3 regions of the Arthrobacter sp. TmtSoilC48 genome follow, and region 1 is predicted to be linked to each of the others. Evidence: predicted binding sites of a transcription regulator. Region 1 holds the regulator's gene; each other region holds the start of a gene.
The links. The regulator HrcA, encoded in region 1, represses chaperone genes, less so after heat shock. The targets are predictions, from matches to a motif close to TTNGCACTCGNNNNNNNCGAGTGCNAA.
Positions count from the first base shown of each region.

Region 2: the regulator HrcA is predicted to act here: its motif matches at 3,053-3,079, upstream of AC6I97_RS18400 (Hsp20/alpha crystallin family protein).
Region 3: the regulator HrcA is predicted to act here: its motif matches at 2,843-2,869, upstream of groES (co-chaperone GroES).

Region 1 is NZ_AP046049.1:2,582,094-2,586,869, forward strand. Features, by position in the region: gene hemW (radical SAM family heme chaperone HemW) at 1-686, shown strand, start outside; gene AC6I97_RS12160 (DUF4870 domain-containing protein) at 717-1,130, opposite strand; gene AC6I97_RS12165 (DUF3097 domain-containing protein) at 1,267-2,130, opposite strand; gene hrcA (heat-inducible transcriptional repressor HrcA) at 2,309-3,316, shown strand; gene dnaJ (molecular chaperone DnaJ) at 3,367-4,494, shown strand; gene AC6I97_RS12180 (16S rRNA (uracil(1498)-N(3))-methyltransferase) at 4,497-4,776, shown strand, end outside.
Region 2 is NZ_AP046049.1:3,992,804-3,997,579, forward strand. Features, by position in the region: gene AC6I97_RS18380 (flotillin family protein) at 1-1,241, shown strand, start outside; gene AC6I97_RS18385 (NfeD C-terminal domain-containing protein) at 1,234-1,473, shown strand; gene AC6I97_RS18390 (hypothetical protein) at 1,503-1,880, opposite strand; gene AC6I97_RS18395 (J domain-containing protein) at 1,877-2,320, opposite strand; gene AC6I97_RS18400 (Hsp20/alpha crystallin family protein) at 2,547-2,969, opposite strand; gene AC6I97_RS18405 (MerR family transcriptional regulator) at 3,112-3,549, shown strand; gene AC6I97_RS18410 (hypothetical protein) at 3,829-4,473, shown strand; gene AC6I97_RS18415 (FG-GAP-like repeat-containing protein) at 4,593-4,776, opposite strand, start outside.
Region 3 is NZ_AP046049.1:1,902,433-1,907,208, forward strand. Features, by position in the region: gene AC6I97_RS09015 (CobW family GTP-binding protein) at 1-70, shown strand, start outside; gene ykgO (type B 50S ribosomal protein L36) at 115-237, shown strand; gene AC6I97_RS09025 (shikimate 5-dehydrogenase) at 277-1,089, shown strand; gene AC6I97_RS09030 (THUMP-like domain-containing protein) at 1,096-2,322, opposite strand; gene AC6I97_RS09035 (hypothetical protein) at 2,390-2,818, shown strand; gene groES (co-chaperone GroES) at 3,010-3,306, shown strand; gene groL (chaperonin GroEL) at 3,391-4,776, shown strand, end outside.

The DNA.
Region 1 (4,776 bases):
GGGCGCGCGAGGCTGGCCTGGCCGTTAGCCTTGACCTCATCTACGGCACGCCGGGAGAGTCGATGGCGGATTGGCAACTGTCCCTTGAGACTGCCCTCTCCTACGAACCCGATCACATCAGCGCGTATGCCCTGATCGTGGAGGACGGCACAAAGCTGGCGGCCCAAATCCGCCGCGGCGAAGTCCCCGGAATCGACGACGACGACCACGCCGCCAAATATGAGCTCGCTGACAAATTGATCTCCGAAGCCGGCCTGACGTGGTATGAGGTCAGCAATTGGTCGAAAACGCATGAACAAGCCTGCCGTCACAACCTTGCCTATTGGCGGGGCGATGACTGGTGGGGTATTGGTCCCGGCGCCCACTCCCACGTGGGCGGTGTCCGCTGGTGGAACGTTAAGCACCCCACGGCTTATGCCAACAGGCTGGCTGCAGGAGACTCGCCGGCAGCCGGCAGGGAAACCCTCGACGCCGACACCCGGGAAGTCGAGCGCATCATGCTTGAGGCGCGGCTCGGTACAGGGCTAGCGGTGGATGCGTTGGACAAAGTCGGCCGCCATGCGATGGCGGGACTTATCGCTGAAGAGCTGGTGGACCCGGTTGCGGCCTTCAAGGGTCGCCTGGTTCTTACGCTCAAAGGCCGGCTACTGGCGGACGCCGTGGTGCGCAGGATTCTGCCGGACTAACCGTCGGAAGAATCCTGCGGAGGCCCGGGACTACTTAATCCAGCGCAGGTTGAGCTTGTAGCGGTGGGGCTGCCCGTGGTTGACACGAATACCAGCCGAGACTGAGAAGCACGTAAGTGCTACCCAGATGCCCGTGGCGATGACTGCAAAGATATTTCCCACCACTGGAAGCAGAACAAGGATATTCGCCAGGACTGCTGCGATGGTCGGAGGGAGCGTGAAGTTCAGGGCTTCCTTGGATTCCTGCGCCGTAAACGGCCCGCGATCACGGAAGATCAGATAGATCAGCAGGGAGGGCAGGCATCCCAGAATTCCCCCGAAGTGCGCAAGGGTGGCCCACTGGCGGTCTTCGCTTGCCGTCAGTGGGAGTGCGTTTGCGGGCGCGCCATGGTAGTGGGGCTGGCCTGCGGCGCTGCCCGGTTCTTCAGGAGCGTTCTCTGCCACGGTGTCTTCCCTTTGCTGTAAAGATGCTGCAGTGTTGCTGTCCCAGAATACTGGGTTCCGGGTCATCCCGGGACCAACGCCCCGTTACGTCCCCGGGAAAAGTGCGTTCAGGAAACGTAAATTCAGGACAAGACCGTCAGGCAGTGGTGAGGAAATCGATGACTTCCTCCACCCTTCCCAGCAGCGAGGCTTCCAGATCGGCGTAGGTGCGGACCGCACCAAGCAGGCGCTGCCAGCCGAGTCCAATGTCTTCGGCGGTTTCGTGCGGCCAACCGAAAGCGGTCAATATTCCGGTCTTCCAGTCAGTGCCGCGTGGAACGTCCGGCCACCGCTCAATACCCAGCACTTTTGGCCGGATCGCTTGCCAGACGTCTACGTACGGATGGCCCACGATCAGCACGTTTCCGGCGGCTCCGGGCACCGTCATGGCTTCTGCGGCGATGCGTGATTCCTTTGAGCCCGCTACCAGATGGTCTACCAGGATCCCAAGCCTGCGGCCGGGCCCGGGTGAGAACTCTGCGATCGCTGACTTGAGGTCGTCCACGCCGTGCAGCGGCTCTACGACGATGCCCTCAATGCGGAGATCATCGCCCCAGACTTTCTCCACCAGTTCGGCGTCGTGCTTGCCTTCCACCCAAATACGGCTCGCCTTGGCCACCTGGGCACGGTGGCCCAGGACCCTGACGGACCCGGATGCCGTTCGACCCGGCTGCAGAGATGAACCAGGAGTCGAACCAGGAGCCTTTGCCGCCGGTGGCATGAGGCGGATGGCCTGTCCTTCAAGCAGGAAACCGAATCCGAGCTGGAAGGACTTGGTTTTACCACGCCGGTCCTCAAGGGAGACGATGTGCATTCCCCCCGATTTCTCCACGCGGGTGACTTCGCCCACCCAGCCGGACTGGACGTCTTCAAGGACCATCCCGCGCTGGACGGCTACCTCGGGGAGCTGGCGTTGGGCAGGAGCGGACAGATCCTGCGGGCCCCACGTATCGAAAGCCAAGGACTTCATACCCCTTTGTGCTGGTTGTGCTGGGAATAACTCCCGCGGGCGGTTTCAATGCTAGCAACGTGCTGGCTCATACTAGACTTGTTAGCACTTGGGCATGTTGAGTGCTAAGTATTGGTCCGAAAAGCTATCGGTCCTACACAGGCCGGGACAGTCGTCAGGAGGTGTTGCAATGAGTGAGCCACGCAAGCTTGAAGTACTGCGCGCAATTGTTGAGGATTATGTGCATTCCCGTGAGCCGGTTGGATCCAAGGCACTTGTGGAGCGGCACCATCTCGGCGTTTCAAGCGCCACCATCCGAAACGACATGGCCGTACTTGAAGAAGAGGGCCTGATCGCGGCGCCGCACACCAGTGCCGGCCGGATCCCAACGGACAAGGGCTATCGGCTGTTCGTGGACAGGATCTCGCAGGTCAAGCCGTTGTCCGCCGCGGAGCGTCGAGCCATCCACTCGCTGCTGGAAGGGCCGGACGACCTCGATGACATCCTTGAGCGCACCGTCAGGCTGCTGTCGCAACTGACCAACCAGGTCGCCGTCGTACAGTACCCGCACTCCAACCGCGCACTTGTCCGTCACGTTGAATTTGTCCTCCTGGCGCCCAAGCAGGTTCTGGTGGTCCTCATCGCAGATACAGGAAGCGTTGGCCAGAAGGTCATCGAGGCTGGCTCCGATGTCAGCAACGAGGCCTTGATGGCCCTGCGCTCCCGGTTCCTTGGCAGTATCGCGGGAACCCAGCTGGCGCTGCTGCCGCAGGTGCTGCCATCCGTCGTGGCGCTGTGCCCGCCGGACCTTCGCGCACTCGCGCAGCATCTTGCCCATGGTCTCCAGGCTTTGAGCGACACCAGCCGTGAAGAGCGCATCGTCATGGCCGGAACAGCCAACCTTGCCCGCTCCAATGTGGATTTCCCGTTGAGTATCGGGCCAGTGCTGGAAGCTCTTGAGGAACAAGTTGTCATGCTCCGGTTGTTGTCCGATATGGGGGATGATCCCCGCGGCGTGACAGTCAGCATCGGACGCGAGAATCCTTACGATGGCCTGGCCGAGGCCTCGGTCGTGGCAACGGGGTACGGCTCCGGAGCCAAGGTCGGAATCCTTGGACCAACCCGGATGGACTATCCCACCACCATGGCTGCCGTGCGCGCCGTGGCCCGCTACCTTTCCCGCATTCTCGGCGGCTGACGCCAGCCCCGAGGTAAGAACCGTTTTACAACAAGGAAGAGATACCGACTTTGAGCAGCCACTATGACGTTTTGGGAGTCTCACCGGAAGCCACCGGGGAAGAGATCAAAAAGGCGTACCGCAAGTTGGCGCGAAAGCTTCACCCGGACGTCAACCCCGGGGAGGATGTCGCGGAGCAGTTCAAAGCCGTGACGCATGCTTACGAAGTGCTGTCCGACCCCCAGAAGCGCCGCGTCTACGATGCCACCGGCAACGAGAATGGCACTGACAACGGCTTTGGCGGCGGCTACTCAGGCCAAGGCTTTGCCTTCCAGGACATCTTCGACACCTTCTTCGGCGGTGGCGGCGGACACGCGGGACCAGCCTCCCGTGTGCGTCGGGGCCAGGATGCACTCATCAGCGTCCGCATCGACCTCAAAGACGCCGTGTTCGGTGTCAACAAGAAGCTCGAAGTTGATACGGCAGTGGTTTGCCCCACGTGTGATGGCAGCTGCTGCCGGCCGGGCACCCACCCTGAGCGTTGTGACATTTGTGGCGGCAGTGGCCAGGTCCAGAGGGCCGTTCGATCCATCCTGGGCCAGGTCATGACCACGGCCCCCTGTGGTTCCTGCGAAGGCTTCGGTACCGTCATCAAGGATCCCTGCAATGAGTGCAACGGCCAGGGCCGCATCCGTAGCCGCCGGTCCCTCACCATCAAGGTACCTGCCGGTGTTGCCACGGGTACGCGGATCCAGCTCTCCGGCCAAGGCGAAGCAGGACCGGCAGGCGGACCTGCCGGCGACCTCTACGTAGAGATCCGCGTCAACAGTGACTCCACCTATATCCGTGAAGGCGACGATCTGCACGCAACACTGAGCGTTCCGATGACGGCCGCTGCTTTGGGTACGGAACTGAGCCTGGAAACCTTTGACGGGCCCCAGGAGATCGACGTCAAGGCCGGCACCCAGTCCGGCGAGGTCATCACGCTTCGCGGTTTGGGTGTTACCCACCTCAGGGGCTACGGTCGCGGCGATCTCAAGGTGCACCTGCACGTTGAGACGCCGGTCAAGCTGGATCCGGCACAGGAAGAGCTTCTGCAGCAGCTTGCCAAGTTGCGGGGCGAGCAGTTCAGCGAAGGCAAACTCGTGGCCAGCGGCGGCATGTTCGCCAAGCTGCGGGACAAGCTCGGTAACCTGTAGCGGTGAGCAACCCCGTTTTCTTCACGCCTGCCGGGAGCCTGGACGGTGTTGAGCCGGGCGCGTTGTTCGTCATCGACGGTGCGGAAGCCCGGCATGCCGTGACGGTGAAGCGCCTCACCGTCGGTGAGGCCGTGGACATTGCCGATGGCGCAGGAGCCCGCCTGACAGGCACGGTGGCAGAGGCCGGCCCTGGAAGTTTGTCCGTCATGGCATCCAGTGTGATTTTCGAGGACCAGCCGGATGTGCGTTTGGTGCTTGTCCAGGCATTGGCCAAGGGTGACC
Region 2 (4,776 bases), 1.4 Mb from region 1:
CGCTGAATGAGACGGAGCTCAAGGTTTCCTGTGTGACGTCCCAGGGCATCCAGGTGATTGTGGACGGCGTGGTGATCTACAAGATTGGCGACGCTCCCCCGTTCATCGCGAACGCTGCGCGAAGATTCCTGGGGCAGCAGCCGAAGATGGAGAGCCAGGTCTACAACGTGTTTGAAGGGCATCTCCGCTCGATCATCGGCAGCATGACTGTTGAGGAAATCATCCGCGAGCGCGACAAGCTCGCCTCACTCGTCCGCAGTGCCAGTGGCGTGGAGATGGAGAAGCTTGGCCTCGTGGTGGATTCGCTGCAGATCAAGGACCTGCAGGACCCCACGGGGTACATCCAGAACCTTGCCAAGCCGCACATTGCCCAGGTCAAGATGGAGGCCCGGATCGCTGAGGCCACACGCAACCGTGAGGCGGCTGAGAAGGAAGCGGAAGCTGCTGCACTGATTGCCGATGCCCAAAGCCTGTCCGCCATCAAGCAATCCGCTGCGCAGGCGAATGCTGAACAGGCCCGGGCCAACGCTGCTCAAGCCGGACCGTTGGCCGATGCTACTGCCCGGCAGCAGGTGGTGGTCCAGGAGACCGAGGTGGCAAAGCTCGAGGCCGACCGCGAAGAGCAGAAGTTGCAGACAACCATCCGCAAGCCTGCCGATGCCAAGGCCTACGCGCAGAGGACCGAGGCTGAAGCGAAGAAGGCCGCTGATATCAGTGCTGCCGAGGCCCTCGCGAAGCGCATCGAACTCGACGCGCAAGCCAACGCCCGGCGCGTTGAACTCGAGGCCCAAGCAAATGCTGGAGCTGCAGCGGCAATGGCAGGCGCAACCCGCGTGACAGGTGAAGCCGAGGCTGCTGCGACGACGGCCCGAGGAAATGCAGCAGCATCCGCAGTTAAGGCCAAGGCGTTGGCTGAGGCGGAAGGCATCAAGGCCCGCGGTGAAGCGTTGGAGACAAACCAGGAAGCCGTCATCAACCAGCAAATCGCCGAGAACATGCCCGCCATCGTTTCGGCTGCGGCAGAGCCTTTCTCGCGCATCGGTCAGCTGACGGTGCTCAACGGCGGCGACGGGCTGAACAGCATGGTGGGAGGAATCCTGTCCCAGGTTGGGAGCTTCCTGCCATCCCTGGCTTCGGCCTTGAAGGGGAACGGAGCCAACCGACCGACTGCGGCGCCCACCCGGCCCACGGCCGTGAAGTCCCCGCCGGCGAAGGCGTCAGATGCGGCGTCAGATGCATAGAGAGGTCAATCGAAGCCTCACCGGCAAGATCGGCAGGGTGACCGGGACCATCGCCCCGGGCACTATCGGCGAAGTCATGCTCCCCTTCCATGGCGGTACCAGCGCATTTTTTGCCTACCCATTCGACAAGACCAGCGTCTTTCCTGTGGGCGAGAAGGTACTGGTGATCTATTTCGAGCCGCCCCAGACCGTCTACGTCGACGAGCTTCCGGATGTACTTCGGGAATCCTGACGTGGGGACTGGGCCGACAATGCAAAATACTAGGGCTGCGGTCCGTAGATGAATTCCTTGGCGTGATGGACTGCCTTCTTGAAGGCGTCGTTACGCAACGAGACCTGCTCTTTGCTCCCACCCTTTCCGGGTTCGATGAACGTAGTTGGCCCTGGGCGGAGGATCCAAATATCCCCGGCCGGCGGAAGGTAGAAGACGCCGAAGGACCGATGTTCGGGATCGTCCGTCCAAATGGGAACCACGGCCACAGCCGCACCAGTATCAACATTGATCCATTGAGCGCGCGGCATGGGCTGCTCGTGGACTTCCGGGTCCAGGAACGGCGCGGTGCCCTTTCCCCAACGATTCTCGAATCGCTCGTAGAACGCGGGCATCAGATGGCTGTCGTACGAGCGCCAGGCACTCATAAGTATCTCCTTCGGGCTTTGGGCGAGGGGTATCCGGGGTTCGTCCCGGGCAGTGGTTCCCAGTGGACCGGGCCGAACACGAGAGGCTGCTGATCCTTTTGACTGGCAGCGGGAGTAGCCGGCGTCTTGTGGACGCGGACCTTTACCGGCTTCCCGGTGGAACCGCTGGGCCCTGACGAGCCGGCCGACGAGCTACCCGCTCTCCGGCTGTGGTCGTACGCACTCCGCTTCGCCGGATCCGAGAGCACAACATACGCCTGCATGATGGCGTGCAGTTTCTGGAGGTCGGCCGCCTTGGTGGTGTCGCCGTCGTCGGCCTTTTTGCGGGTATCGGGGTGGTGCGTGCGGAGCAGCGAGCGGTAGGCGTGGGTGATTTCACGGGCTGTCGCGCCGGGAGCCACGTTCAAGATCGCGTAGTAGTCGGGTTGTTTGGTGCTCACTGCTGGTTCCGGATAAGTGCTGCGGATTTGGCGATGGCCCCCGGCATGGGCCGGGGGCCATCAATCGGGAGACAACGTCGGGGACCGCGTTTCATCTGCACGACAAGTGCTGTGGCGTGGCGCGAAGCCTGCGCCCATCTGTTCCGATGCGGTCGGTCTGAAGCTCCCGGCCTGACGCCCCGCTGGTCAGCCACCCCCGGGTGGAGCTCCAACGGGGCAGCTTTGGTTAGGCGTTGATCTCCTGCCGTTGGCTATTGGAAGAAATCTCGATACGCCGCGGCTTTGCCTTCTCGGCGACGGGGATGCGGAGTGTCAGCACACCTGCGTCGTAGCTGGCCTGGATGCCTTCGGTGTCCAGGGTGTCACCCAGAATGAGCTGCCGGCTGAAGACGCCTTGCGGGCGTTCGGCGGCAATCATCTCGGTGTTCTCGCCCGCAGGCGACTTACGTTCTGCCTTAACCGTCAGGACGTTGCTTTCGACGTCCAGTTCCACCGAATCAGGCGTGACGCCCGGCAGATCGAAGGCAACAATGAATTGCCCGTCCTCCTGCCAAGCATCCATCGGCATGCCGGCAGGCCTTGCTGTTGTGCCAAAAACCTGTTGGGCGAGCCTGTCGAATTCGCGGAACGGGTCTGTGCGCATCAGCATTTGGTTCTCACTCCTTCAGATCTTGATGCGGTTTTGTTGTTCTGCCAGCCTTCCAGATCTGTGTTGGCTGGTATAGATTTTTTATAGCACTGGTGAGAGAGTGGTGCAAGAGGTTTTTTCAAAGATTTTTTGAGAGGTTTGCATGGCTGGCGATGGTGACACCGAGCGTCTGGATCACGACGGCGGTACGCCCGCGGAGGCGGACGGCGCTGCCGCACGTGACGCTGCGGACCGGGACGGTCGTGGCGTCTACGCCATTTCCGTTGCGGCCGAACTGGTAGGCACCGGGCAGCAAAACATTCGGCAGTACGAGCGCAAAGGGCTCCTCACTCCTGAAAGGACCGACGGCGGCACTCGCCGCTACAGCGAACAGGACCTTGAGACCCTCCGGAGGATTGGCGCGCTCCTGGACGAAGGCCTGAACCTGGCCGGGGTGAAGCGCGTGCTGGAGCTGGAGGCCGCAAACCGGGGACTGACGGAGGACAACCGGGGCCTGGCCGACGACAATCGCGAGCTCCGGGCGGACAACCGCGGGCTACGGAAGGATCTGAAGCGGGCGCGGGGTGGGCAGGCTGGATAGGCGCAACCTATCCGCCCTATTCCAAGGCGTAAGCCCTATCAACACCCCCGTGCAATCAAAGGGTCTTCCGACGTCCGGACCACTTGCACACGTAACAAAGCGTGGCTCAGCGCGGGTTCCCATAATCCTAGGAAGACCGCAGATATGGTGATCCTCAGCGGAAAAGTTGCCAATGATATGACTGATTCGCGGTGACTCTGTCGTCGGCAGACGGTGTTGGTTCGAGACCAGGGCAGAGTGCGGAGATCACTCCAACTCGCATCTAAAGAAGGAAGAGCAATGCGTAAAGCACTCATGGGGGCTTCCCTTATTCTCGGGATCACGATGGCGCTCACCGCCTGCGGTGGCGCCATCGCAAGAAACACCCCATCAGAATCGGCCAAAGCGTCCGACGAGCCGGTCACCGCTCCAACTGCCACACCAGTAGCCACTCCCAAGTCCACGCCCTCGCCGACAGGCAACGCCAAGTCTGCACGTGGCAATTTCATCGCTGGTCTCGGCGACATTGGAACGTTCAGCAACCAGAGCAGCAAGAAGGTCACTACCAAATTCACTGTGGACAGCATCCTCGACACAGTCTGCACTGAGCCGTATTCCCGGCCTGCGGAGAATGGCCGGATTATCGCCGTTGCCATGACCGTAGAGACCACCCCGGAACTCGCACAAGATTCCTTCCCAAAGCACTTGGTGTCCGCGCACGATTTCAAGTTCATTGCAGCCAATGGCACGACCTTCAACGGTAGTCTGGGCACCACGGCAACATACTCTTGCATCGACGATGCACTTGAATTCCCGAGCGGTGGCATGGGACCCGCTGAAAAGGTGTCGGCCAGCGTTGTACTCGACCTTCCACCGGGTGCCGGCACCCTCGTTTACACGGGCGGCGCATACACCGGCCCGTTCTTTGAGTACCCCATCAGCTAGCGATTTCCATTGAGCGGCCGGTTCCAGAATTAGTCTGGGACCGGCCGCATTTTTAAGGGCTCAGTGTCAGAAACTCGCCTCGCATGAAGTGTGGATCTTTCCTATTTATCGACGTTCGCCTAAAGAATCGCTGTCATCCCGTTCCACCCAGTCCCAACACGGGAAGCCGAAGGCCACCAGGATCCGCCTTGCCCCGAGTACAGCCACAGCTCTCCGGCGCCGTTTCGGGCCAGGATATCCGCGCGCCCGTCGCCGTCGAAGTCTCCGGGTCCAACCAGGGAGTTCATGACGTTCCAGCCTTGC
Region 3 (4,776 bases), 680 kb from region 1:
GACGGAGGCCGAGATGGAACTCGACTTTGGTGTCTGGGAGGACCCCTTGGAACTTAGCGAAGCATTTTAGCCAGCCACCCCAAAAACCAACCACCAATAACAAGGAGAAAAACCATGAAGGTCAGGAACTCACTGCGTGCCCTCAAGAAGATTCCGGGCGCACAGATCGTCCGACGCCGTGGGCGCACGTTCGTCATTAACAAGAACAACCCGCGAATGAAGGCCCGCCAGGGCTAACGGCGCGGAAGCGCAAGGGGCCCGTTGTTTAATGGGTGAATGCCAATCCTGAACAAAGACATGTCCCTGTGCATTTCGCTCGCGGCCCGGCCCAGCAACATTGGGACCAGGTTCCACAATTATTTGTACGACCTGCTCGGACTGAACTTTGTCTACAAGGCATTCGCCCCGGCGGACATCACTCTTGCAGTGGCTGGCATCCGCGGCCTCCCCATCAGGGGAGCCGCGGTTTCCATGCCCTACAAGGAAGCGGTCATCCCGCTTGTGGACGTGATGGATCCCTCGGCAAAGGCCATCGACTCGGTCAACACGATTGTCAACAACGACGGCGTCCTGACCGCATACAACACCGACTACATCGCCATTGCCCGCCTGCTGAAGGACCATAAAGTACCCAGCAGCCACACCGTGCTGCTGCGAGGAGCCGGAGGAATGGCGAAAGCGGTGGCCGCAGCCCTCCGCGATGCAGGCTTTACGTCCGTGACCATCGTTGCCCGCAACGAAACCACAGGACGTGCGCTCGCGGACCTTTACGGTTTCGCCTGGCAGGACGACGTCAACGGATCCACGGCGGACCTGATCATCAATGTCACGCCCCTGGGCATGGCTGGTGCGGACGAAAGGGCACAGTCCTTTGACGACGCAACCATTGCGGCGGCAAAGATAGTGTTCGACGTCGTAGCCCTACCCTCGGAGACGCCCCTCATCACGGCTGCCCGGCAGGCAGGCAAGCCGGTGATCACTGGAGCGGAAGTGATTGCCATCCAGGCGGAGGAGCAGTTCGTCCTGTACACGGGCGTCCGCCCGAGTGCTGACCAGGTCCGTGAGGCCTCGGAATTCTCCCGACGCTGACGCGGACTAGAACGTCACGGGCTCCACCGCTACGGCCACTCTTTCCTCGCCAATCCTGGTGAGGACCAGGGTGGCCGTTTTCGCGGGCTTGGTGTCGCGCTTGGATGGAAGTAGTTGTTTCCGCAGTTCTTCGGGAGTGACAGCGGTGCCGCGCTTCTTGATGTCCAGCACCGAGATGCCGTTCGCTTTGACCCAGGCTTTGAGGGCTTTGACGTTGTATGGCATGACCTCCAGCACCCTGTAAGCCTTGGCAAAAGGCGAGTCATGGAGTTCCGGGGCGCAGATGTAGGCGATATGTTCATCCACCAGGTGCCCGCCCAGGCGTTCTGCGACGTCGGCCACCAGGCCTGCGCGGATGACCGCACCGTCAGGTTCGTAGAGGAACCCCTCAACCGGCCCGACGGCGGCTACCGGGCCGCCGTCGAAATCCTCACCGCTGGTGAGCTCGGCAGCGCCCTGGGAGCCGATGACAAGTGCCGCGCGCCGGATCCCGGGGCGGGCCACGGCGTTGAACCACAGGGTGACCTCCGTGACGTCGCCACCTACGGAGACCCACTGCGCTTCACAGTTCGCCGGAACCGAGTCGTGGGGCATGCCAGGACCCATCTTGACGCCGACCGCACGGCCGGCTGCGGCCAGGCCTTCAACGAACGACAACGGGGGAGAGAATGCTTCCGGATCCCAGATCCGCTTTGTCCCGGACGTCGAGGTTGTGCGCCGTGCGGGATCCAGCCACACGCCGTCGATCCCGTCCAGTTCCACTGACGTGGCATCCGAATGCACCACTGTGGCGTGCGGGAAGGGCATGAGGTTGATCGTGGCGCAGGCCGCGGTGGTTTCATCCATCTCCACCGCGGTCACGGCAATGTCCATCGAGGCCAAGGCCATGGAGTCGGCTCCAAGACCGCAGCCAAGGTCTGCTACGTGGGAAATGCCGGCCTTGGCAAAACGCTCGGCGTGCCGGGCCGCGACGTTGAGGCGCGTCGCCTGCTCGAGTCCGGCCTGGGTGAACAGCATCTGGCGGGCGAACTCGCCGAACTTGGCCTCGGCGCGGGTTCGGAGCCGGGACTGCGTGAGTACAGCGGCCACCAGCTCAGGGGAGTGGCCAGCCTTTCGAAGATCGGCGTTCATGCTGAACGCATCGGCTTCGCGGTACGGCCCCAGCGAGGCAAGGAGTTCCCATCCTTCAGTGGTCAGCAAGGGTGCGATCTGTTCCTGCGGTGCATGAGACATGGGATCAAGCCTAACGGGGCGCGCCTTGACGCCGTGAGTTGGGAATCAGCCCGATAGGGTTGTTTTCATGGAAGACAACGCAGCTCCGCAGCCCTCCGACACGAACAACCCGGGCGGGAACCGCCCCGCTGCCCCGGGAGCTTCAGAGCATTCCGCCGGCCGGTCCCTTGTGGCGTTTGCCCGTCCTGCCTTGATCGCGGGGGCCGTGATCGCGGTAATCTGCGTTGCCCTGCTGATCGTCATCTTCGTCCTGGACTCATTCAACGCAGCTGCCTACTCCGTCACAGGCAAGAGCGTGAACGACGCTACTGATGAAGCCCGCGATATCCGGGACCTCTACAGCGGGGCCCGCATTGGCGGGATTATCGCCCTGGTGATTTCCGGCGTCGTGGCCCTGGCAGCCGCCGTCGTGCTGTATTTGAATCGCGGATCGGTACCTGTGGATGAGGATGACGACGGCGAAGACTACGATCTGGATGACCTCACCGGGCGGTAACGGGAGTTCACCAACGACGAAATTCTGGCACTCACCTTGACCGAGTGCTAACGCTTACATAGAGTCTTGTTAGCACTCTCCCCCGGAGGGTGCTAATCACGCCAGGCGTCCACCGGCACCGCGACGACGGTTGCACGCCACGGCACCCTAGTTCTTAGTCCATGAATCAGCTCATGAAAAGGAGAGTCCGAGTGTCGGTCTCGATTAAGCCTCTTGAGGATCGTATTGTTGTTCGCCCGCTCGAAGCAGAGCAGACCACGGCTTCCGGCCTGGTAATTCCGGACTCCGCACAGGAGAAGCCGCAGGAAGGCGAAGTTGTTGCAATCGGCCCCGGCCGCTTCGATGACAACGGCAACCGCGTGCCGGTTGACGTAGCTGTTGGCGACGTCGTTATCTACTCCAAGTACGGTGGAACCGAAGTCAAGACCGGCGGCAACGAGTACCTCGTTCTGTCCGCCCGCGACGTCCTTGCGATCGTCGTAAAGTAACTTCCTGGAGCCCCGCACCGCAGCCGCGTTGGAATCATTCCGACCTTCTGCGGTGCGGGTTTTCTGTCTTGAAAGGACACAACCATGGCAAAGCAGCTTGCTTTTAACGATGCTGCCCGCCGGTCTCTTGAGGCCGGTATCGACAAGCTCGCCAACACTGTCAAGGTGACGCTTGGCCCGCGCGGCCGCAACGTCGTGCTGGACAAGAAGTGGGGCGCTCCCACGATCACCAACGATGGCGTGACGATCGCCCGCGAAGTTGAGCTTGATGACCCCTACGAGAACCTTGGTGCGCAGCTGGCCAAGGAAGTAGCCACCAAGACCAACGACGTCGCTGGCGACGGCACCACCACCGCTACGGTGCTGGCGCAGGCACTGGTCAAGGAAGGCCTGCGCAACGTTGCTGCTGGTGCCGCTCCTGGCGAGATCAAGCGTGGCATCGAGGTTTCCATCGAAGCCATCGCAGCCCGCCTCCTGGAGAACGCCAGCGAAGTGCAAGGCACCCAGGTTGCCAACGTTGCCGCTATCTCCGCCCAGAGCGACGAAATTGGCGAACTGTTGGCCGAGGCTTTCGGCAAGGTGGGCAAGGATGGCGTCATCACCATCGAAGAGTCCTCCACCACCCAGACCGAACTCGTCCTCACCGAAGGCATGCAGTTCGACAAGGGCTACCTCTCCCCGTACTTCGTCACTGACGCAGAACGCCAGGAAGCCGTCCTCGAAGACGCCTTGATCCTGATCAACCAGGGCAAGATCTCCTCGCTGCAGGAATTCCTGCCGTTGCTGGAGAAGGCGCTGCAGGCCTCCAAGCCGCTGTTCATCATCGCCGAGGACATCGAAGGCGAAGCCCTGTCCACGCTGATCGTCAACCGCATCCGCGGCACCCTGAACGTCGTCGCCGTCAAGGCTCCCGGCTTCGGCGACCGCCGCAAGGCCATGCTGCAGGACATCGCTACGCTCACTGGCGCACAGGTTGTTTCCCCGGACCTTGGACTTTCGCTGGACACTGTTGGCCTTGAGGTACTGGGTACGGCTCGCCGCATCACGGTCACCAAGGACAACACCACCATCGTCGATGGCGCCGGAACCGAGCAGGACGTTGCCGACCGCGTGGCCCAGTTGCGTGCCGAGCTCACCCGCACGGACTCCGACTGGGACCGCGAGAAGCTGCAGGAGCGCCTTGCCAAGCTGGCTGGCGGCATCGGTGTCATCAAGGTTGGCGCAGCCACTGAGGTTGAGCTGAAGGAAAAGAAGCACCGCATCGAGGACGCCGTTTCCTCCACGCGTGCAGCCCTTGAAGAAGGCATCGTTTCCGGTGGCGGTTCCGCGCTCATCCACGCCCTGAAGGCACTGGACGAGTCCCCGGCCGTCAAGGCCCTGGAAGGTGACGCGGCAGCAGCTGTTGGCATCGTCCGCCGCGCCTTGATCCAGCCGCTGCGCTGGATCGCGCAGAACGCCGGCTTCGACGGC